Regions from separate parts of the Serratia sp. CoH_134_PS_4 genome, predicted to be linked through region 1. Evidence: predicted binding sites of a transcription regulator. Region 1 holds the regulator's gene; each other region holds the start of a gene.

Region 1 (5,749 bases):
TTCAGAAGCTGATCCGCGATACCGGTGAACGCGGCCACTCCCGTGAAGCGGTGATGGACTCGGTGGTACGTTCGATGGAGGATTACATCAACTACATTACGCCGCAGTTCTCACGCACCCATATCAACTTCCAGCGGGTACCCACGGTCGACACGTCGAATCCGTTTGCCGCCAAGGCGATCCCTTCGCTGGACGAGAGCTTTGTGGTGATTCACTTCCGCGGCCTGGATCAAATCGACTTCCCTTATTTACTGGCGATGCTGCAGGGATCCTTTATCTCACACATCAATACGCTTGTGGTGCCGGGCGGCAAAATGGGGCTGGCGATGGAGCTGATCATGGCACCCTTGGTGCAGCGTCTGCTGGAAGGCAAAAAAATCGAATAAGTGGGTAGAGCGCGGCAGTCAGCCGCGCCTTTTCACCATTAGGCCACGTCGCGGATTTCAAAGCTGTGAGTCACGCTGGCGGCCTTACTCAGCATCAATGACACCGAGCAGTATTTCTCCGCCGAGAGATTCACCGCCCGCTCAACGATTTTGTCGCTCAGATCTTTACCGCTCACGATAAAGTGCAGGTTGATATGGGTGAACAGCCGCGGTGCTTCTTCACGTCGTTCAGAAGTCAGCTTGACCTCGCAATCACGCACATCATTACGCCCTTTTTGCAGGATCGACACCACATCGATAGCACTACAGCCCCCTACCGACATCAGCACCATTTCCATCGGGCTGGGCGCTTTGTCGCCCGCATTGCCGTCCATCAACACCTGATGGCCAGACGCGGATTCACCCAGAAACGTTAACCCTTCCACCCACTTAACTCTTGCCTGCATACTGGTCACTCCGGTTAATTTCTTAAAATCAGGGTACGCTTTCGCATAGAAACTGGCAACGGAACCTGATGCTAATCATGCTGAAGCGAGACAACACAAGACACCCGCCTCACTCTGTGCTACAAACAGAGCCGCAATAAATCTTTCCGGGACACTGATTTCAGGGAAACTCCCAGGGAAAGGCTCCTTTACCGGTATGTTAACAGAATGTAGCTTGCAGCTCTCCCGGCAAGTTAATATGCTAGAGCGACAGCGTATATTTATGACACGCCTCAAAATCTGCTGATAGCCACCATTAAAACAACGGCGACAACAGGTTTTACAGGGAACTCTGACCCCTGTGACACAAGGCAGCGATAACAACAGAGGATAACAGCGAATGGTTCTCGGCAAACCGCAAACAGACCCTACTCTCGAATGGTTCCTGTCTCATTGCCATATCCACAAATATCCATCCAAAAGTACGCTGATTCACCAAGGTGAAAAAGCCGAAACGCTTTACTACATCGTCAAAGGCTCCGTCGCGGTGCTGATTAAGGATGAAGAAGGTAAAGAGATGATTTTATCCTACCTTAACCAGGGGGATTTCATCGGCGAGCTTGGATTATTTGAAGAAGGTCAGGAGCGTAGCGCCTGGGTTAGGGCGAAGACCGCCTGCGAAGTGGCTGAAATTTCCTACAAGAAATTCCGCCAGTTAATTCAGGTCAACCCGGACATCCTGATGCGCCTGTCAGCCCAGATGGCAAACCGTCTGCAGATAACATCTGAGAAAGTGGGTAACCTCGCCTTCCTGGACGTTACAGGCCGTATCGCGCAAACACTGCTGAACCTGGCGAAACAACCTGATGCCATGACCCATCCTGATGGTATGCAGATTAAAATTACTCGTCAGGAAATTGGCCAAATCGTCGGTTGTTCACGTGAAACCGTTGGCCGTATTCTGAAAATGCTTGAAGATCAAAACCTGATCTCCGCCCACGGCAAAACCATTGTCGTTTACGGCACGCGTTAATCACTGAAAAAACGGCGCGATGATTCGCGCCGTTTTTTTATGCCCCAAGTCATCATGTGGCGCAGACTGATTTACCACCCGGAAGTCAACTATGCACTGCGGCAAACGCTGGTGCTGTGCCTGCCAGTGTTACTCGGCCTGTTGAGCGGCCAACTGCAATACGGCCTATTATTTTCCCTGGTTCCTGCCTGCTGCAATATTGCCGGGCTAGACACCCCTCACAAACGCTTCTTCAAACGTCTGATCGTCGGTGGCTCTCTATTTGCACTCAGCAGCCTGCTATTACAGCAAGCATTGCTTTGGCACTTGCCGTTGCCGGTGTTGATGCTTGGCCTGGCACTGCTTCTCGGCGTCAGCGGTGAAATAAGTCCGTTACATGCCCGCCTGTTGCCCGCCTCGCTGGTTGCCGCCATTTTCTCCCTCAGTATGGCCGGTACAGTTCCGCTTTGGCACGCACCGCTGCTATACGTCGTGGGTACCGCCTGGTACGGGCTGTTTACCTGGTTTTGGTTCACGCTGTGGAAAGAACAACCGATGCGCGAATCGCTCAATCAGCTCTATTTGGAACTGGCGGACTACTTTGAGGCCAAATATTCGCTGCTGACCCAGCATACCGATCCACAGACCGCATTACCGCCACTGTTGATACGCCAGCAAAAAGTGATGGATCTGATCACCCTGCTGTATCAGCAGCTTAACTTTCTACCGCACGCCAGTAACCTCGAACAAAAGCGCCTACAGCGTACTTTTCAGGTCGCACTGGATCTGCAGGAACACATTACCGTCAGTCTACATCTGCCGGAAGAAGTGCAAAAACTGGTGGAGCAAAGCCAGGCCGAAGCCATCATCCGCCGCAATGCACAGGTGATTGCCGGCCGGCTGCGCACGGTGGCACACGATATTCTCTATCACCAGCATTCTCAGCGTTTCAATATGGACAATGAACTGGCGGCGCTAGAGAAAGTGGCAGCGCAGCACCCGGATAACCCCGTTGGGCAGTTCTGTTACTACCATTTCAGCCGTATTGCTCGTCTGTTACGCACCCAACACCCGCTTTACCGACGCGATCTGATGGCCAATCAAAACCGTTTGCCGTTCTGGCCTGCGCTAGTTAGTTATCTGTCATTTAAATCCAACGCCCTGCGCAATGCGGCACGCCTGGGTGTCACACTCGCTGCCGGCAGTAGCCTCGGGATGATTTTCAACTTACCGAAGCCTTACTGGATACTGCTGACCATCATGCTGGTGAGCCAGAATGGCTACAACGCCACCCGGGTACGTATCCAGCACCGTGCGCTTGGCACCCTGGTTGGGCTGGTGCTCGCCGCCGGCCTGCTGCAACTGCAGTTGCCTGAGGCTGAAACGCTGAGCGTAATGCTGGTTATCACCCTGCTGGCCTACTTGGTCTCGCGTAAAAACTACGGGTTGGCAGTGATTGGTTTTACGGTAACGGCGGTCTACACCTTGCAATTACTGGCGCTAAACGGTACCCATTTTTTGGTTCCACGCCTGATCGATACCTTGATCGGTTGTGTGCTGGTGTTCGGCAGCACCATCTGGTTATGGCCACAGTGGCAAAGCGGTTTGCTGCGTAAGAACGCTCACCAAGCGCTGGAGAACGATCAACAGGCATTGCGTTTACTGTTGGAAGAGCAAGAGCCCGATCCCAGTGCGCTGGCCTATGCCCGCATGCAGGTCAATCAGTCACACAATGCGCTTTTCACCTCGCTTAATCAGGCAATGCAGGAGCCGGGGTTTGAATCGAGCTATCTGGCGGATATGCGCCTGTGGGTGACACACAGCCAGTTTATTGTTGAGCATCTTAATGCAATGACCATTCTGGCGCGTGAACACTATATGCTGACGCCAAAGCTGGCGGAGGAGTATCTGCAAACCTGTGAAATCGCGCTGCAAAGCTGTCAGCAGCGCCTGGAATACGACGGGCCGAGCAGCAACGCCATCATGCAGCCGCCGGATCTCCACCCAGAGATGCCGATTACCGAGATGGAACGCCACCTGCGACGCATTTTGTCGCACCTGAGTGTGATGCACACCATTTCGTCACTGGCCTGGCGCCAGCGTCCGCACCACGGCATCTGGCTGAAGCGTAAATTACGCGATCAATAAGGGCGCCGTAGGGCGCCCTTAGGTTGATGACATAGTGCTCTGTTGTTTAGTGGGAGGGGCGCGCCCCGTAATCCATGCGACGCATTAAGCGTTAATCACATCCTGCACGGCCAACTCAAACAGTGCCATACCCTCGTCAATATCCTGAATCTCTACCACCAGCGAAGGAGCAAAGCGGATCACATTTGGCCCGGCGTTAAGAATCATCAGCCCACGTGCAGCGGCAGCGGTCAGGAAGTCACGCGCTTTACCCTGATATTGCGGTGTCAGCTCAGCACCAATCAGCAGGCCCATGCCACGAATGTCGCTGAAGATACCGTACTTCTCGCCCACCTTCTTTAACGCCTGCACGTACAAACCATGGCGCAGTTCAATGCCGCTCAGCACCTCTGGCGTATTGATCACGTCCAGTGCGGCTTCTGCCACAGCACAGGCTAGCGGGTTGCCACCGTAGGTGGTGCCATGAGTGCCTACCTGCATTACCGACGCAATGTCTTCGGTGGTCAACATGGCGCTGACCGGGAAACCTCCACCGAGAGCTTTGGCTGTGGTAAGAATGTCCGGCGTCACACCATAATGCATGTAAGCGAACAGTTTGCCGCTGCGCCCCATACCGCTTTGTACTTCATCGAATACCAGTAGCGCCTGGTGCTTGTCGCAGAGTTCACGTACGCCTTTGAGGAATTCGGCATTTACCGGGGTAATACCGCCTTCACCCTGAATCGGTTCCATCACTACCGCACAGGTGTGGTCATCCATCACGGCTTTTACCGCGGCCAGATCGTTGAACGGCACGTGCACGATATCCGCAGGCTTCGGCCCAAAGCCGTCAGAATACTTGGCCTGCCCACCCACTGAGACGGTGAAGAGCGTACGACCGTGAAACGCGTTATAAAACGCGATGATTTTGGTTTTGTATGGACTATGCCGGGTAATCGCGTAATGGCGTGCCAGTTTGAAGGCCGCCTCATTGGCTTCCGCACCGGAGTTGGCGAAAAACACCCGATCGGCAAACGTGGCCTGGATCAATTTGGTGGCCAAGCGCAGCGCCGGTTCGTTCGTGAAGACGTTGCTGGTATGCCACAGGGTTTCACCCTGCTCTTTCAGCGCCGCCACCAGCGCCGGGTGGCAATGCCCCAACGCCGTCACCGCGATGCCACCGGAGAAATCGATGTACTCTTTCCCCTGTTGATCCCATACACGGCTGCCTTTACCGCGTACCGGCACGAACTGAGCAGGTGCATAAACAGGCAGGATAACCTGATCAAAGGTACTGCGGCTTACTGCGGATTTTTCGGTCATTATTGGGTCCACCCTAGGGGTTCTTCAGCGTAATCTTGATGATCAAGTGAAAATATAATCACAAAATATGCATAAAAAACCAATAAAGGGCAAACGCAAATCACCTTCCCGGCGAAAAAAAAGCTAACGGTTTAACTTTTAAGGAAATTATCCAGCAGTTGGTGCCCCTGTTCGCTGAGAATGCTCTCAGGATGGAACTGCACCCCTTCCAGCGCCAGCTGGCGGTGGCGAATGCCCATGATCTCATCGTGCACACCGTCGCGCTCACTCCAGGCCGTCACGTCAAAACAGTCCGGCAGCGTCGCGGCTTCAAGCACCAACGAGTGATAACGGGTCACCGTCAGCGGATTGAGCAACCCGTGAAAAACACCAGAATCAAAATGGCGGATCGCCGAGGTTTTGCCGTGCATGACTTCACGCGCCCGCACCACCTTAGCGCCAAAGGCCTGCCCCAGCGCCTGATGGCCCAGACAAAC
Region 2 (5,749 bases), on a different contig from region 1:
CAACTGCTGGCCTGTCCCCTGCATAAGGACGGCAATGATTGGCGGTGTGACATGGCACACCTGGAAGCCTTGTTGGCACGGCCGCAAACCAAAGTTTTGTTGCTGTGCAGCCCGCATAACCCTACCGGAAAAGTGTGGCGCGTAGAGGAACTGCAACAGATGGCCGAGCTGTGTGAACGCCACGGTGTGCGCGTGATCAGCGATGAGATCCATATGGATATGGTATGGGGAGAACAGCGCCATACGCCATGGAGCCAGGTTGCCACCACCCCCTGGGCCTTGCTGACGTCGGGTTCCAAAACCTTCAATATACCGGCATTGACCGGCGCCTACGGTTTTATCAGTGAGGACGCTGCACGCGACGCTTACACGCAACAGTTAAAAGCCCGCGATGGATTGTCTTCACCCGCGGTGTTAGCCGTGGCGGCGCATGTTGCCGCTTATCGCCACAGTGAACCCTGGTTGGACGCATTGCGCGATTACCTGCAGGATAACCTGACCTACGTTGCCGAACGGTTGAATCAGGCATTCCCTGCACTGGGGTGGCAACCGCCACAGGCAACCTATCTGGCCTGGATCGATCTGCGGCCATTGGGCATTGACGATCGTCAGTTGCAACAGGTACTGATTGAGCGCGAGAAGGTCGCCATCATGCCCGGTTTCACCTACGGTGAGGAAGGCCGTGGTTTCCTGCGCTTAAACGTTGGCTGTCCGCGCAGTAAGGTCGAGGCCGGAATGGACAAGTTGATCGATGGGCTCACGTTTGTGTTGGACGAGGCATGATCTGACCGACCGGAAGGCAGGTAGTAAGCCGAATGTCGATCGGTAAGGTCCGATTGGCATTTTTTTATTCGGCCTCTGTAGGCTCAGTGACCCAAGGCCGTGAACATGATGAGATAAGCAGGGTCTTGGGCGCCCTTGAAGACGTCGAACGCAAGAACAACGCATAGGCGAAACCGCCATGGACGGCGGTTTCAGGCGAGACAGGCAGGGACGCCTGTCGTAGCCGGCCGTGATGCGGCGTGATGAAGTGAGAGCCGTTGGCGCAGCCAACCGTCTGAGTGGGCAAAGGCGCGGGTTGCAAGGGACCCCGCCTTGGGTCCCTTACTCGGTCGAGGCGCATGAGCTGCATAGTGCGCTGTTTGTTTATCGACCGAAAAGAACGGTGAGCTCGCTAAAAATCACCTTACGTGACCAGCATCAGGTATAAGCCTGCCTTTTCTCCTACTTACTGCGCCAACTGCGGGATATCGTCCAAACGGTAATACACCGACAATCCCCGCTCATTTGCCAGGCGCACGTCGTTATCCGCACCCGCTGAGGCACCTTCGATGCGGTAAATGGCCTGGCACTGGGCAATCAGCCGGTGGGCCACCGGATACAGATATTCTTCGCAAATAGCGTCACCATGCTGCGTGGAACCGGCCGCTGCGGCCAAGGGTAATGCCAACCACTCACCGATCACTGGCACGTGACCACGCCGGTAGACCGCAAGCGCAGCTTGTTCCAACCGCTGCAAATTCGCGGCAATTCGCTGCGGTTCGCCCTCCGTGCCGCTACGATAAGGACCGGCAATCAAAATCAGTTGAGACTTCATCGTGTATTATCCAACGTGTGATGTAGAGCAACGAACTGCAATAGCATGATGGTTTTGGCATCAACGATTATCCCCTGCCGAATGGCCTGCAACGCTTCCGTTAACGGCAGTTCCAGCACTTCAAGATCCTCGCCTTCGGCTTCCACGCCCCCCCCGTCACTGACCCGGCTGTTTGCGTGGTATTCACCGACAAAGAAATGTAATTTCTCAGTGACCGAACCGGGGCTCATATAAGCCTCGAAGACCTTCTGCACGTGTTGCACGAAATAGCCGGTTTCCTCTTCTGCTTCGGCACGGATGCGTTCTTCCGGTGACGCATTGTCCAGCAGACCGGCAGCGGCTTCGATCAACATCCCATCATGACCGTTGACGAACACCGGAAAACGGAACTGGCGTGTTAACACCACGGTTTGCGCTTGCCGGTTAAACAGCAAAATGGTCGCACCGTCACCGCGATCGTAGGTTTCACGGCTCTGTCTTTGCCATACGCCATCACGTCGTAAAAAATCGAAGGTGGTTTTTTTCAGCAGATACCAGTCATCGGACAGCACTCGGGTTTCGACAATACGAACCCGATCTTGGGTAGCAGTCATGTTGGTTAACTCCACAACCAGGAAAGGAAATTGATACTATCGTGCACTTTCGTGTATGATCAAGATATTTCGTGCAGTGCAAATTTAACGGGAAAAACCATGCTCACCAGCCAACGTAAAAAAATCATTCTGGAAAAACTGGCCCAAGACGGACAGGTGCTGGCCAAACAGCTCAGCGAGATGTTTGGGCTATCTGAAGACACGCTACGACGCGATCTGCGTGAATTGGACAGCGAAGGTTTGCTGCAACGGGTACATGGCGGCGCACTGCCCGTTTCCCCGGCCATTGCCCCCTTTGCCGAAAGGAATGGGCAGGAGTCTGCCGCCAAACGGGCCATTGCCAAAGCAGCAGCAGCGATGATATCCCCCGGGCAAGTCGTGATCCTGGATGGCGGCACCACCTCCGCCGAATTGGTGAAGCAACTGCCCCCCACGCTGGAGGCCACCATTGTCACCCACAGTCCCAGCGTGGCCGTTGGCCTGGTCGAACACCCCAAGGTTGAGGTGATACTGATCGGCGGGCGGCTGTACAAACATTCGATCGTCAGCGTGGGAGCCGCGGCCGTGGAGGCGATGTCGCATATCCGCGCTGACATCTACTTTATGGGTGTGACCGGCGTACACCCCACCGCGGGCTTGAGCACCGGCGATCTTGAAGAAGCCTATATAAAACGCGCGTTGGCGGCACGAGCGGCAGAAACCGTCGTGTTGGCTTCTGCGGCTAAACTCAATGCCGCCTCACAATATGCCATTGGCGATATCACGCTGGCGCAAAGCGTTATCGTCGAACGTTCAACCGACACTGCACTGACAGGTCCGTTGGAACAGGCCGGATTGACGGTGATAAGAGCATGAATAAACGTCACCCTTAAAGGACTTAATAAATACGTGGTTATTCAGGCTCGCCACGTATTTATTCGCGTTATTCTCTGCACGTCGGATAAAAATGCGAGAGTTATCACATTTCATTAAACTTATTTTTTGCTGCATCGTCGTTGATGATGAAATAAACCGCTTTAGAGAAAAACAAACATAACGCATTGATTCTTAATTAATAGTAATCACGCACTCGCTAAAAGCGCCAAATACAAATGAGACCTCCCTCTCAAAACCATCCCCCTCACTCTACCTGTCAAGCCTAATGACAAAAATATTTGTGATTGTTTTGTGATATCCATTGCAAATTTTACCGATGCCAAAAATGACAATGAGTTCCACAGAACAGGCTGGGGACGGATATATGAAAATTGGTGTAGTAATAAGCGGCGGCGATGTGACAGGTATCAATAGTTTTATTTTTCAGGTCGCAAGGCTAGCGCAGGCCGATATTATTCTGTTTGACGGCGGCATACCCGGATTATTGGCCAACCAGCATCATCCTATTGCCCAGCGTGACTTGGTTGACTTCTCGATTTCATCGATGCCAATAATGTCTTCCGGCCGTACGGCCAAGAAATTGGCTGCTGACGAATATGAAACCATTCATAAGCAGCTTAAGGCTTTGCACATAGACGTGCTTATTATGGCCGGTGGCGATGGATCGCTGCAGTTTTTGAATACACTCAGCGAGTTTGGCGTTAACTGTTTCGGCGTAGGGATGACTATCGACAATGACGTTTTCGGCAGTCATTACAGCATTGGTTTTTCTACTGCCTGCGAACAGGTGATAAAAGAAGTCGCCAAACTGAGGAACACCGGGCGTGCCCTGCCTGGGCGGGTGTTTATGATAGAGCTGCTGGGCGGTTATTGCGGGGAATTGACACTGCAATCGGCGATCAAGTCCAATGCGGACTTTGCCCTTATCCCGGAATGCCAATATGCCTTAAATCAGCTGGCAGAAAAAATAACTCAGCGGTTGGAACAACAAAACAGCGTCATTATTTTGTGTTCCGAGGGTTATACCAAAGAATACTCACCCGGTTTTCAAGGCGCCATCGATACCATGATTAAGCAGCTGGAACCCAAGATTGGTGTGCGCATTCGTAAAACTATTATGGGCTACGGTCTGCGCAATGGAGACCCGACCGGTGAAGAAATTTACCAGGGCACTATTATGGCCAGTGAAGTGGTCAGGTGCATTAATTCAGGCATGAAGAACAAGGCAATCATTATTAATGCCAGCAATCAACCCATTCCCATTGATCTAATCAGTATGCAAAAACGTTTGGTTGATACAGAAGGACACCATTACAAACTCGCCAGGCAATTAAATATAATCTGAGGAGATACCCATGCTTAAAATACTGTGCGTATGTGGCTGTGGCCTCGGCTCCAGCTTTGCCATCGAAATGAGCGCAAGAGCGGTGCTGAAAAAATTAGAGATTGAGGCGGATATTGATCACACCACTATCTCCGAGGCCAGTGCCTTTAAATCAGATATTATTCTTACCCAAAAAACCTTCGCCGATATTTTAAATGCCGATGCCAGCGAAGAAGAAAAGAAACGCGTTATTATTCTGCACCGGCTCACCGATAAGGCAGAAATTGAGCAAAAGATTGTGGCCTTCCTGAAAGAACGCGACATGAAGGAAGCCCACCATGAATAGCCTGATTGACTTTATCGTCAAAGACTTATTGGGCCAGGCGTCTATCTTGGTGGCCTTTATCGCCATGCTGGGGCTATTGCTGCAGAAGAAGTCCGTCGGCAAAGTGGCCGAAGGCACCTTCAAAACCCTGCTGGGCTTCCTGATCATGATGGCAGGCATCAACATTATTGTCGGCGCTCTGACCTATTTGAACAGCATCTTCACTCAGGGTTTCGGCATGACCGGCTATATCACCGACGTCGCCGCCATCGCCGGCCTGGCCAACCGCGAGTTGGGCTCAGAGGTCGCGTTAACCCTGATGGTGATTTTCGCGGTGAATATCATCATTGCGCGCATTACCCCGTTCAAATACATCTTTCTGACCGGACAAGCATTGCTGTGGATGGCCACCATTGGTGCGGTAATCGGCTACAAGGCCGGGCTCACCGGCTTGCCGCTGGTTTTGACCGGCGGCATATTTGGTGGCGTGATGGCCGTGTTGATGCCTGCGCTGGCCCAGCCGGTGGTACGCAAAATCACCGGTTCAGACGACGTGGCGTTGGGGCATTTTTGCACCATCGGCTACCTGGTACAGGCCGCCGTCGCCAAGGTGGTCGGTAAGGGCTCCCGCTCAACCGAGGACTTGGAGCTGCCCGATAACTTCAAATTCCTGCAGGACACCTACCTGTCGATGGCAGTGGTGATGATCCCGATGTATCTGATCCCGGCGCTGGCTGCCGGTCCGCAGTATATCGCTCAGTATGCCGGCGGCATGAACTACTTGATGTATTCCTTTATGCAGGCCATCCAGTTTGTCGCCGGCGTATTTATCCTCTACAGCGGCGTACGCCTGCTGCTCAATGAGCTGGTACCCGCCTTCCGGGGCATCGCCCTACGGGTTGTGCCGGATGCCAAACCGGCGCTGGACTGCCCGGTGTTGTTCCCCTACGCACCCAATGCGGTGATCGTCGGCTTTCTGGCCACCACCCTTGGCTCAATCATCGGCATGATCGTTTTCCCGATGTTCGGCCTGG
Region 3 (5,749 bases), on a different contig from region 1:
TCACTCTGCCTGCGGCGACCATGATTGCCCGTGAAATTATTATCTCGTCACTGCGTGAGTGGATGGCGGAGATTGGTAAACGTAGCAGCGTGGCCGTATCCTGGATTGGTAAAGTAAAAACCATGGCGCAAATGATGTCGCTGGTTGGATTGTTGTGGCGTCCAGATCGCTCCGTTGAGTATGTCTCTTTTGGTTTGTTGTACATCGCAGCGGTGCTGACTTTCTGGTCAATGTTCCAATATTTGAACGCTGCCAGGAAAGATTTGCTGGAACCCTGATCAAAGCGGTGCAAAAATCGTCAAACAAACGTAATGAGACAACAATTTTATTGACTCATTACGTCAGGTAAGTAGAATGCATCGCATCAGACGGCAGCAGTGATTTGCCGAAAGATAGCAAAAAAATCAGTAAGTTCTGATTGATGCGGGAATAGCTCAGTTGGTAGAGCACGACCTTGCCAAGGTCGGGGTCGCGAGTTCGAGTCTCGTTTCCCGCTCCAAATTTGATAAAGCTGGTGTTTCACGAGCTTTAGCCTGAACAAGGCAAATAGAATTTAGGCGCGTTAACAAAGCGGTTATGTAGCGGATTGCAAATCCGTCTAGTCCGGTTCGACTCCGGAACGCGCCTCCAATTTTCCCGAGCCCGGGTGGTGAAATCGGTAGACACAAGGGATTTAAAATCCCTCGGCTTATGGCTGTGCGGGTTCAAGTCCCGCCCCGGGTACCAGGAAAATAAATTCAAGAATAACAAGCAATAAGTAGTAATGTCGTGACCGCCGGAAGGCGGTTTTTTTGTATCTGAAATTCCTCTTCATCATATCTCTTCATTTTCTCCTGTATGATTCCTCGCTGACAAAGCGCCAGATAGGGTTTGATGCATAAACCACCGTGGTGGCTATCGGCCATTTCATCAGCATTTCTGTCGTCGGCTTACAATGCCGATCGATAAGCTTGTGCAATCTGCAAAAGAGTCATCATGTTAATTGCCCTGATACGCAGATTTTTACATGAAAGTAAGCCATTTTTTAAAGACGGCCGGCGATAAGTGATCTATAACCAAATAGCGCAAATGAGAAGGAAAATGGGATGAGAGGGGGATTATTTTTGTTGGCTATTTTAATGCTATCCGGCTGCTCAGGGCCTTTGGGGTCAATCTTGGGCGTGATTCCCCAGCATTCTGACATTTGCCCACAGGGCAGAAACTCGATTACGGGTGAATGCCGTTAGTTATCAGGGTTTAAGATGCCGTATCTAAAAGGGTTTACCCGCTTCTGGCCTGCATGGTTTGGTCAACGCGTACATCTGCCCAACTCACAGCGCTGCCAGGATGCGGTTAACGTGACATAACGCCTGCCACACTCCGTTATGAAGACCCTATCCGGTTATGTAAACCGGATATTGCCTTTCAAAGCGTCAGATCTTAACTCCCGGCACCCAGTAGCGAAATATCACCCGCGCTACAGTTCGCCACTAACATCATGGCTACGACGGCGAGAATAGAGATGATGGTGCATAGATCCGACTTGCGCATGCTGCTCCTTAGCGGCCTGTTACCCCGATAACTTCGATTGCTGCTCTGTGCAGCTTTTGGCTGTAGTCATCGGGTTGTTTCTCGATCTCTTTGATCAGATAGGCGAGAATACTTTGCTTGGTGATGGGGGTGTTAGCGGAAAGCACATGAATGACACTTTTACCGACCAGATGATATATGTGTTCACGGTACGTCTCGATATCTTTATCGCAGAGACCGTAAAGGGAATAATCGATCATAGAATTTTACCGCTGGTGAAATTTAAAATGCCAGCCGAAGCTGGCAGAGAAGCCATATAAAAAATAAAGTCCTGCAAATTCCACTTAGGTTGATATCTATGTGGAAGGTTTACGATAACGTAGTAAGAATATTCCCATCAATAGGCAACGGCAATCCAGATGGTTAATTAGGAAAATCCTCAGGTTATGGGCATAGTGCGGGCTGTGCTGAAGGAGGAACCGAATGGTAAAGGGAGGCAGATTTAATCTTCCGTCTGCGAACTCAGGCTCTCAGGCAGTAGCTGCGCCAGCAGCAGATCGAGCGTTAACATTAGTCCATAACGTGCAGCGCTACCGCCACTGAGTGGCAATACTTTGTCGGCGAATCCAGCCAGCGTGCTGCCAACCGGGGCCAAGGCGATACGGTAAGCGCCAGTAGCGCCGGCCAACTTCGCGGCGTTAAGCAAATCAGCGTTTTCCCCACTCATTGACAGCAGTACAACGCATTGTTGCGTACTGAGCGTGGAGGCCGTCATACGCATCAGCGCGGCGTCCTGGCAGGCAAAGGCAGGATAGCCGAGTCCGACCAAGCGTTGCTGCAATTCATTGACGTAGAGTGCCATGCTATTTACACCAAAAATATGCACGCTTTTGGACTGGCTTAAGTGTTGGCTGGCTTCGATCAACGCCGCATGCTCTACCTGCTGCAGCTGTTGATGGAGCGTGGTTTCTATGTCATTAACGCGTTGTAACCACAGGCGTGGTGGCCCATTAGGCGCCGTTTGTGCGGTTAAATAGCGTGAGCCGCTTACGCTGGCCTGCGCCAATTTCATTCGCAAATCGCGAATATCATCGCAACCAATGGTTTTGGCAAAGCGCGTGATCGTTGCCGGACTGACCCCTGCCTGGGTGGCAAGTAGCTCGATGGTGGCGGAAGACGCGAAGGCGACATCGTCCAAAATGGTTTGCGCGACCTTTGCTTCCTGCTGGCTGAATTGATTTTGGCGTGCGCGGATCTGATAGACAATGTCACCAATATCTTCGCAACCAATGGATTTGGCAAAACGACTGAGCGTTGTGGAACTGACGCCCGGTAGCTTACCGATGCCGGCGGCTGATGCGAAAGCGATATCCATGCTGCCCAATACAGGTTGAGCCACCGCGGTAGCGGCGCTTGCTGGTACGGGTTGGGTGCGCATCAAAGAGACAAAGTCGTTAAGATCCTGGCAGCCAAGGGACTGAGCAAAATGCGCGACGATCTCGGTACTGACACCGGCACGTTCGGCCAGCTGCTCAATGGTTGCCGTTGACGTGAATCCGGGATTATCCAGGATGGTTCGGGCAATTTTCGCCTCCTGGCGATTGAACGGGCTTTGGCGAAACTGAATGTGGTAAACGAGATCCATGACTGCAGTGTCCCTTCTGTTATGCCAATCGGCGATCTGTGTTTCAAACTAGCCTGTTTTTCGCGCGGCATAAAGCCATAACCAGAAGAATAAATTACTGAAAATAATTTTCAATTCATCCTGTGTAAAAACGAGATGCTCCTCTCATCGTTTAGTTGTTAATAATTTATCTTGCTGTTTTTAAAGGTTAAATAGGATTTATGGATTCTGTCTGTGAATAAAACTCTATCGTCGATCACAGTGTTGAAAAAAATTTTCATGATAATTTTTAGTTAACAATTTGTTTTTTAACGATTAAGTGAAAATCATAATCAAATCGTATGGATCTAAGGTATTTACAAGCGTGTTACAGCACTGTTTTATATTTGCACAGCCAAGGTGGCTAGTCACAATCGAGGCACCCAAAAATGCAAACAATCGTCTTATGCTGCGCTGCAGGAATGTCTACCAGCATGCTGGTACAAAAAATGAAAACCGAGGCACAAAAGCGTGCTTTGGATATTGAAATTGAAGCCGTACCCGTAGCGGATTTTGAACGCATCGTTGAAAGGGCGGACATTGTACTGTTAGGGCCACAGGTGAAATATGAACACGCGCGCCTTTCGGAACTGGCTGCCCCATTAGGCAAAACCGTTGCGGTTATTGATATGTTGGATTACGGCACCCTGCGTGGGGATAAGGTGCTGGACAAGGCACTGGGCCTGCTGGGCTGATAACACCCTGTGGGGCATTGCCCCTCAAACCCTATTTTTGATTATTTTACAGCGGATTATTTTATTAATCCGTCGGGGCTTGCTGTGCCTGGAATCAGGCCAGGGGAGGTAATGATGGATTTGGAAACGAGTGTTATGGAACTGCTGGTTCATGCCGGGAGTGCACGCAGTTCTCTGCTGTCGGCATTGCAACTGGCACGTCACGGTGAGTTTGACGCCGCGGATGTCAAGCTGGAAGAGGCGAAGTCCGGCATCGGCCGGGCGCATAGCATGCAGACGGAACTGATAGGCATGGACGAAGGCTGTGGAAAAATACCGGTCAGTTTAATTCTGGTGCATGCGCAGGACCATTTGATGAACGCGATGCTGATCCAGGATCTGGCCACTGACATGATCGAGCTTTATCGTCGTTTACCTCAAGGGGCAGGCAATGACTAAAATAACCGTAATTGGTGGTGGCAGTAGCTATACGCCAGAGTTGGTCGAAGGGTTGATCGCGCATTATCAGGATGTGCCATTGACCGAACTGGCGCTGGTGGATGTTGAATCCGGTCGGGAGAAAGTGGGCATCATTGCTGAACTGACCAAAAGAATGTTCAAACGTAACGGGTTGGAACAGGTGGTCGTTTCGGTGCATTTTTCGCTGGAGCCTGCCATCCGTGGTGCCCGCTTTGTGTTAACTCAACTGCGGGTGGGGCAATTGGCTGCCCGCGCAGCTGACGAACGCCTAGGGCTGAAATATCAACGTCTTGGACAGGAGACAACGGGCGTCGGTGGTTTTGCCAAAGCGCTACGGACCATTCCGGTGATGTTGGAGGTGGCCCGCACGGTGGAAGCCGTTGCACCGGATGCCTGGATCATCAACTTCACCAATCCTGCCGGGATCGTCACCGAAGCGGTATCACGCTACAGCAAGGCGAAGATCATCGGCGTGTGTAATGTGCCGATCACGATGCACCACATGATTGCCGACATGCTGAAAGCGCCGCACGATCAGGTGGATCTGCGTTTCGCCGGGTTGAACCATATGGTGTGGGTGCACCAGGTGACGCAAAGCGGCAAGGATGTCACCGCCGACGTATTGAACATGCTAAGCAATGGCGAAACGCTGTCGATGAATAACATCAAAGAGCTGCCGTGGCCGCCTGCGTTTTTACAGGCTCTGGGGGCGATTCCCTGCCCATATCACCGCTATTTTTATCAAACGGCTGGAATGCTGGAGGAAGAGATAGCCGCAGCTGCTGCGCAAGGGACCCGGGCTGAGCAAGTGATGAAAGTTGAAGCGGAGTTATTTGCTTTGTATGCCGACCCCGCAGTGGATAAGAAACCCGAACAACTGCGCTTCCGTGGCGGTGCGTTCTATTCTGAAGTGGCGGTCGAGTTGATCCGTGCCATTCATAACAACAGCGGTAAGGTGCTGGTGGTGAACACCCGCAATAACGGCGCTATTCAGGGCTTGCCGGACGATGCGGTGATTGAAACCAACTGTGTGATCGATGCACAGGGCGCACACCCACTGAGTTTTGGTCCGATGCCGCTGGCAATGAACGGGCTGACTCAACAGGTAAAAGATTTTGAACGGCTGACTATTGAGGCCGCCGTGCATGGCGATCGTCAAAGTGCGCTGTTGGCGTTGGTCGTGAATCCGTTGATTGGTGGTGTCGGCATTGCACAACCGTTGTTGGATGAGGTGCTGAGCCTGAATCAAGCCTATTTACCGCAGTTTAATTAAGTCGAAATTCCATAATAACAATCACGACAGAGCCGGCTTTGCCGGGCAGGGGGGATGATGGCGGGTTTAAATAGCATTCTTGAACGTTACGTATTGCCTACGGCGTTAAAAATCGCGGGGCAAAAACACATTTTGTCGGTGCGGGACGGC
Region 4 (5,749 bases), on a different contig from region 1:
TTTCTGAAATCACCGAATCTAACGGTTCTTCTTCCATGGCTTCAGTCTGTGGCGCTTCTCTGGCGCTGATGGACGCAGGTGTGCCAATCAAGGCTGCTGTTGCGGGTATCGCAATGGGCCTGGTGAAAGAACAAGACAACTTTGTTGTTCTGTCCGACATTCTGGGTGACGAAGACCACCTGGGCGACATGGACTTCAAAGTGGCCGGTAGCCGCGACGGTATCACCGCGCTGCAGATGGACATTAAAATTGAAGGCATCACCCGCGAAATCATGCAGGTGGCACTGAACCAAGCCAAGGGCGCACGTCTGCACATCCTGGGCGTGATGGAACAGGCTATCAGCACTCCGCGTGGCGATATCTCTCAGTTTGCACCACGTATTCATACTATCCGCATTAACCCGGATAAGATCAAAGACGTGATTGGTAAAGGCGGTTCTGTCATCCGTGCGTTGACTGAAGAGACCGGCACTACCATTGAAATCGAAGATGATGGTACAGTTAAAATCGCTGCTACCGACGGTGAGAAAGCGAAATTCGCTATTCGCCGCATCGAAGAGATCACTGCTGAGATCGAAGTTGGCCGTATTTACCAGGGTAAAGTTACCCGTATCGTTGATTTCGGCGCATTCGTGGCGATCGGCGGCGGTAAAGAAGGCCTGGTTCACATCTCTCAAATCGCTGACAAGCGTGTTGAGAAAGTGACCGACTATCTGCAAATGGGTCAGGAAGTGCCTGTGAAGGTACTGGAAGTTGACCGTCAGGGCCGTGTGCGTCTGAGCATCAAAGAAGCGACCGCACCAGAAGCAGGTTCACCTGCGCCTGAAGCAGAATAAGTAGAAAAACTGTATAGATAGATTTACAGCTCCCCGCCATGGGGTTGGGAGCTGTTCGTATCGCGCGGGTAGGATGCCTGCGTATTAGCAAACGGATGACAGGACGTTCATCCAATGTTTGTCTTCGGGAGTGGGAAATGAAGCCTTTCTTGCGCTGGTGTTACGTTGCGACAGCACTCATGCTGGCAGGATGCAGCAACCATGATTGGCGTAAAGACGAAGTTTTGGCAATCCCGTTGCAGCCAACTCTGCAGCAGGAAGTGATCCTGGCGCGCATGGAACAAATACTTGCCAGCCGGGCACTGACGGACGATGAGCGTGCGCAGCTTTTATATGAGCGCGGTGTGTTGTATGATAGCCTCGGGCTACGTGCATTAGCGCGCAATGATTTCTCGCAAGCGCTAGCAATACGTCCTGATATGCCAGAAGTTTTCAACTACCTGGGCATTTACTTAACGCAGGCAGGCAATTTTGATGCTGCCTATGAAGCGTTTGATTCTGTACTAGAGCTTGATCCAACTTACAATTACGCGCGTTTAAACCGGGGCATCGCACTGTATTATGGCGGCCGCTTCCCGTTGGCGCAGGATGATCTGCAGGCGTTTTATCAAGACGACCCAAACGATCCCTTCCGTTCGTTGTGGCTGTATCTTGTGGAAAGAGAAATCGATCCCAAGAAGGCTGACGTAGCGCTCCAGCAGCGTTATGACAAAGCGAACCGAGGGCAATGGGGATGGAATATTGTCGAATTCTACCTGGGCAACATTAGCGAAAAAACGCTGATGGAACGCCTCAAGGCAGATGCAACGGATAACACTTCGCTCGCTGAGCATCTCAGTGAAACTGACTTCTATTTAGGTAAACATTACCTAAGTCTGGGGGACAAGGACACCGCTTCGGCGCTGTTCAAACTGACGGTTGCTAACAACGTTCATAATTTCGTTGAGCACCGCTATGCATTGTTGGAATTGGCGCTGTTGGGCCAAGAACAAGACGACCTATCGGAATCGGACCAGCAATAGCTGACGAACACCTCTACCCAAAAGATTTCACGTTGCGGCAAGGCGGCAATCTAACGAATCCCTGGGAGCTTAGTTCACTAAGTGACGAGGATGAGGGAGAGCAGCTAACACAGCAGCTTGGAAGATGAAGGGTAATCAGCCTGATTGACATTGGTTTTATCGCCAAAGTTATCGCCTTTACGGGCGAGGGCTTTTTTGTTCGTTTTATAATCTAATTTGAGCCGGTTCACACTTTTCAATGAAAATGACTGAAAATTTTCTCGACGAGTTATGTAGACTGGCTGCCATTATTAATGAGGCACGTGTACATGACTACTGAGCTTGAAACCTCTTTTGTTGACCTGGGGCTGTCTGCTCCTATCATTTCTGCCCTGACCGATCTGGGCTACGAAAAACCATCACCGATCCAGGCTGAGTGTATTCCTCACCTGTTGAACGGCCGTGATGTGCTGGGCATGGCACAGACCGGTAGCGGTAAAACTGCAGCATTCTCGCTGCCACTGTTGCACAACCTTGACGCTTCCCTGAAAGCACCTCAGATCCTGGTGCTGGCACCGACCCGCGAACTGGCGGTTCAGGTTGCTGAAGCGATGACCGATTTCTCTAAACACATGCATGGCGTTAACGTCGTGGCCCTGTACGGCGGCCAGCGTTATGACGTGCAGCTGCGCGCTCTGCGTCAGGGCCCGCAAATCGTAGTAGGGACTCCAGGCCGTCTGCTGGACCACCTGAAGCGTGGCACCCTGAACCTCTCTAACCTGAGCGGTCTGGTACTGGATGAAGCCGACGAAATGCTGCGCATGGGCTTCATCGAAGACGTAGAAACCATCATGGCGGAGATCCCGGCTGAACATCAGACCGCGCTGTTCTCTGCAACTATGCCGGAAGCGATCCGTCGCATTACCCGCCGCTTTATGAAAGAGCCGCAGGAAGTGCGCATCCAATCCAGCATCACTACCCGTCCGGACATCAGCCAGAGTTACTGGACTGTACAGGGCATGCGTAAAAACGAAGCGCTGGTGCGTTTCCTGGAAGCTGAAGATTTTGATGCGGCGATTATTTTCGTTCGTACCAAAAACGCGACCCTGGAAGTGGCTGAAGCGCTGGAGCGCAGTGGCTACAACAGCGCCGCGCTGAACGGTGACATGAACCAGGCCCTGCGTGAGCAAACCCTGGAGCGTCTGAAGAGTGGCCGTCTGGACATTCTGATCGCGACCGACGTTGCGGCTCGTGGCCTGGACGTTGAGCGTATCAGCCTGGTTGTAAACTATGATATCCCTATGGATTCAGAGTCTTACGTTCACCGTATCGGCCGTACCGGTCGTGCTGGTCGTGCCGGCCGTGCGCTGCTGTTCGTAGAAAACCGCGAACGTCGCCTGCTGCGCAACATCGAACGCACCATGAAGCTGACCATTCCAGAAGTAGAACTGCCAAATGCAGAACTGCTGGGTGAGCGTCGTCTGGCCAAGTTCGCCGCTAAAGTACAGCAACAGCTGGAAAGCAGCGATCTGGACATGTACCGCGCACTGCTGGCTAAACTGCAACCGGAAGAAGAGCTGGAAATGGAAACGCTGGCCGCAGCACTGCTGAAAATGGCCCAGGGTGAACGTCCTCTGATTCTGCCACCGGATCCTGTATTCAAACCGCGTCAACGTCGTGAATTCAACGACCGTGACGATCGTGGTAACGACCGTCGTCGTGATTCACGTCCAGACAGCCGTGATGGTGGCGCTGAGCGTCCACGTCGTGAACGTCGTGACGTTGGCGAAATGCAGCTGTACCGCATTGAAGTGGGCCGTGATGATGGCGTGGAAGTTCGTCATATCGTTGGCGCGATCGCTAACGAAGGCGACATCAGCAGCCGTTACATCGGTAACATCAAGCTGTTCGCTGGCCACTCTACTATTGAGCTGCCAAAAGGTATGCCGGGCGAGATCCTGTCTCACTTCACCCGTACCCGTATCTTGAACAAACCGATGAACATGCAACTGCTGGGTGATGCACAGCCGCATGAGCGTCGTGAGCGTCCTGCTTCTGCCGGTAACGGCGAGCGTCGTGGCGGTGGTCGTCCATTCAACGGCGAACGTCGTGAAGGGGCAAACCCAGGTCGTCGTTCTTTCGGTGATCGTCGTGAAGGCGGTGCTGCTGCACCTGCTGGCAACGGTGGCGAGCGTCGTGGCGGCAACTTCAACCGTGATGGCCAGCGCGCACCACGTCGTGATGACGCCGCTCCGGCTACACCACGTCGTCGCTTCGGTGATGCATAACGCCTGATTTAACCGTTCGCGGTGAGTCGGACTAAAAACCAGCCTTCGGGCTGGTTTTTTTATGCCTGAAATTCACCATGAAGTGCAGGAAAATGGCGTATCATTTATAAGGTTTTTTCTTATGGATACTATGCACGGGAGATGCCATGAGTTGGCAGCAGTTTAAGTCTCAATACCTGGTGCGTTTTTGGGCACCTTTACCCGCGGTGATTGCTGCGGGGATCCTCTCTACCTATTACTTCGGCCTGACCGGTACCTTCTGGGCGGTAACGGGGGAATTTACCCGTTGGGGCGGCCATGTATTGCAATGGTTTGGTTTCCACCCTGAACAATGGGGTTACTTCAAAGTCATTGGCCTTGAGGGGACGCCGCTGCAACGCATTGATGGCCGGATGATCATCGGCATGTTCGCCGGCTGTATCGCTGCGGCGCTGTGGGCCAATAACATCAAGCTGCGGCAGCCACAGCATCGTATCCGTATTGTACAAGCGCTGCTGGGCGGTATTATCGCCGGTTTTGGGGCGCGTCTCGCGATGGGTTGCAATCTGGCTGCGTTCTTTACCGGTATTCCTCAGTTCTCGCTCCACGCTTGGTTCTTCGCGTTGGCAACCGCCGCGGGCTCTTACTTTGGCGCTAAATTTACCCTGTTGCCCATGTTCCGCATCCCGATAAAATTACAGAAAGTGAAGGCTGCCGCACCATTGACGCAAAAGCCGGAGCAGGCTCGTCGCCGCTTCCGTTTGGGGATGGTGATTTTCTTCCTGTCGATTGCCTGGTCATTGTGGACGTTATTTGATGCGCCGAAGCTGGGTATTGCCATGTTGTTTGGTATCGGTTTTGGCCTGTTGATTGAACGCGCACAGATCTGCTTTACCTCGGCGTTTCGTGATTTATGGATCACCGGACGTACTCATATGGCAAAAGCGATCATCATCGGCATGGCGGTCAGCGCCATTGGCATTTTCAGTTATGTGCAACTGGGTGTGGCGCCGAAAATCATGTGGGCCGGCCCGAATGCGGTACTTGGCGGCCTGCTGTTCGGCTTTGGCATCGTGCTGGCCGGTGGTTGTGAAACCGGCTGGATGTATCGGGCGGTGGAAGGGCAAGTCCACTATTGGTGGGTCGGGCTGGGTAATATTATCGGGGCCACGCTGTTGGCTTACTATTGGGATGATTTGGCCCCGGCATTGGCGACGGATTACGACAAAGTCAATTTACTCGATACCTTCGGTCCTATCGGAGGGTTGCTTGTGACCTACCTGCTGCTGGCATTGGCATTTGCCGCGATGCTGTGGTGGGAGAAGCGTTTTTTCCGCGCGAAACCCAATGCGCAGGTGGTTAATTTAAGGAGTATGTCATGAAGCAAGCGGCGATAGTGCCGGATTACCGGCTGGATATGCTCGGCGAGCCTTGTCCTTATCCGGCGGTGGCGACGCTGGAGGCGATGCCGCAGTTGAAGCCGGGGGAAATCCTGGAGGTAATCAGCGATTGCCCGCAGTCGATCAACAACATTCCTCTCGATGCGCGCAACCATGGCTACAAGGTGCTGGATATCCAACAGGACGGGCCGACCATCCGTTATTTAATCCAGCGCTGATAAAATGAGGGCGCCGTGCAGGCGCCC

What was found. The regulator CRP, encoded in region 1, controls carbon source genes, mostly activating them, when cyclic AMP is high. The targets are predictions, from matches to a motif close to ATGTGANNNNNNTCACAT.
Region 2: the regulator CRP is predicted to act here: its motif matches at 3,137-3,154, upstream of AC2FCQ_RS03590 (6-phosphofructokinase).
Region 3: the regulator CRP is predicted to act here: its motif matches at 3,285-3,302, upstream of AC2FCQ_RS20820 (PTS sugar transporter subunit IIB).
Region 4: the regulator CRP is predicted to act here: its motif matches at 2,073-2,090, upstream of yrbN (protein YrbN).

Annotation. Positions count from the first base shown of each region.
Region 1 is NZ_JBXWKI010000009.1:46,417-52,165, forward strand. Features, by position in the region: gene AC2FCQ_RS15325 (phosphoribulokinase) at 1-386, shown strand, start outside; gene AC2FCQ_RS15330 (OsmC family protein) at 425-832, opposite strand; gene crp (cAMP-activated global transcriptional regulator CRP) at 1,212-1,844, shown strand; gene AC2FCQ_RS15340 (YccS/YhfK family putative transporter) at 1,899-3,971, shown strand; gene argD (bifunctional acetylornithine/succinyldiaminopimelate transaminase) at 4,056-5,273, opposite strand; gene AC2FCQ_RS15350 (aminodeoxychorismate synthase component II) at 5,405-5,749, opposite strand, start outside.
Region 2 is NZ_JBXWKI010000001.1:787,619-793,367, forward strand. Features, by position in the region: gene AC2FCQ_RS03570 (MalY/PatB family protein) at 1-783, shown strand, start outside; gene AC2FCQ_RS03575 (NUDIX hydrolase) at 1,229-1,597, opposite strand; gene AC2FCQ_RS03580 (NUDIX hydrolase) at 1,594-2,190, opposite strand; gene AC2FCQ_RS03585 (DeoR/GlpR family DNA-binding transcription regulator) at 2,290-3,045, shown strand; gene AC2FCQ_RS03590 (6-phosphofructokinase) at 3,431-4,411, shown strand; gene AC2FCQ_RS03595 (PTS sugar transporter subunit IIB) at 4,422-4,736, shown strand; gene AC2FCQ_RS03600 (PTS sugar transporter subunit IIC) at 4,729-5,749, shown strand, end outside.
Region 3 is NZ_JBXWKI010000016.1:43,374-49,122, reverse strand. Features, by position in the region: gene pgsA (CDP-diacylglycerol--glycerol-3-phosphate 3-phosphatidyltransferase) at 1-278, shown strand, start outside; tRNA gene AC2FCQ_RS20845 (tRNA-Gly) at 424-499, shown strand; tRNA gene AC2FCQ_RS20840 (tRNA-Cys) at 557-630, shown strand; tRNA gene AC2FCQ_RS20835 (tRNA-Leu) at 641-726, shown strand; gene AC2FCQ_RS20830 (biofilm development regulator YmgB/AriR family protein) at 1,539-1,769, opposite strand; gene AC2FCQ_RS20825 (MurR/RpiR family transcriptional regulator) at 2,012-3,154, opposite strand; gene AC2FCQ_RS20820 (PTS sugar transporter subunit IIB) at 3,562-3,867, shown strand; gene AC2FCQ_RS20815 (PTS lactose/cellobiose transporter subunit IIA) at 3,979-4,305, shown strand; gene AC2FCQ_RS20810 (6-phospho-beta-glucosidase) at 4,298-5,599, shown strand; gene celB (PTS cellobiose transporter subunit IIC) at 5,657-5,749, shown strand, end outside.
Region 4 is NZ_JBXWKI010000003.1:99,823-105,571, forward strand. Features, by position in the region: gene pnp (polyribonucleotide nucleotidyltransferase) at 1-836, shown strand, start outside; gene nlpI (lipoprotein NlpI) at 974-1,858, shown strand; gene yrbN (protein YrbN) at 2,103-2,177, shown strand; gene AC2FCQ_RS07470 (DEAD/DEAH family ATP-dependent RNA helicase) at 2,167-4,125, shown strand; gene yedE (selenium metabolism membrane protein YedE/FdhT) at 4,272-5,486, shown strand; gene yedF (sulfurtransferase-like selenium metabolism protein YedF) at 5,483-5,722, shown strand.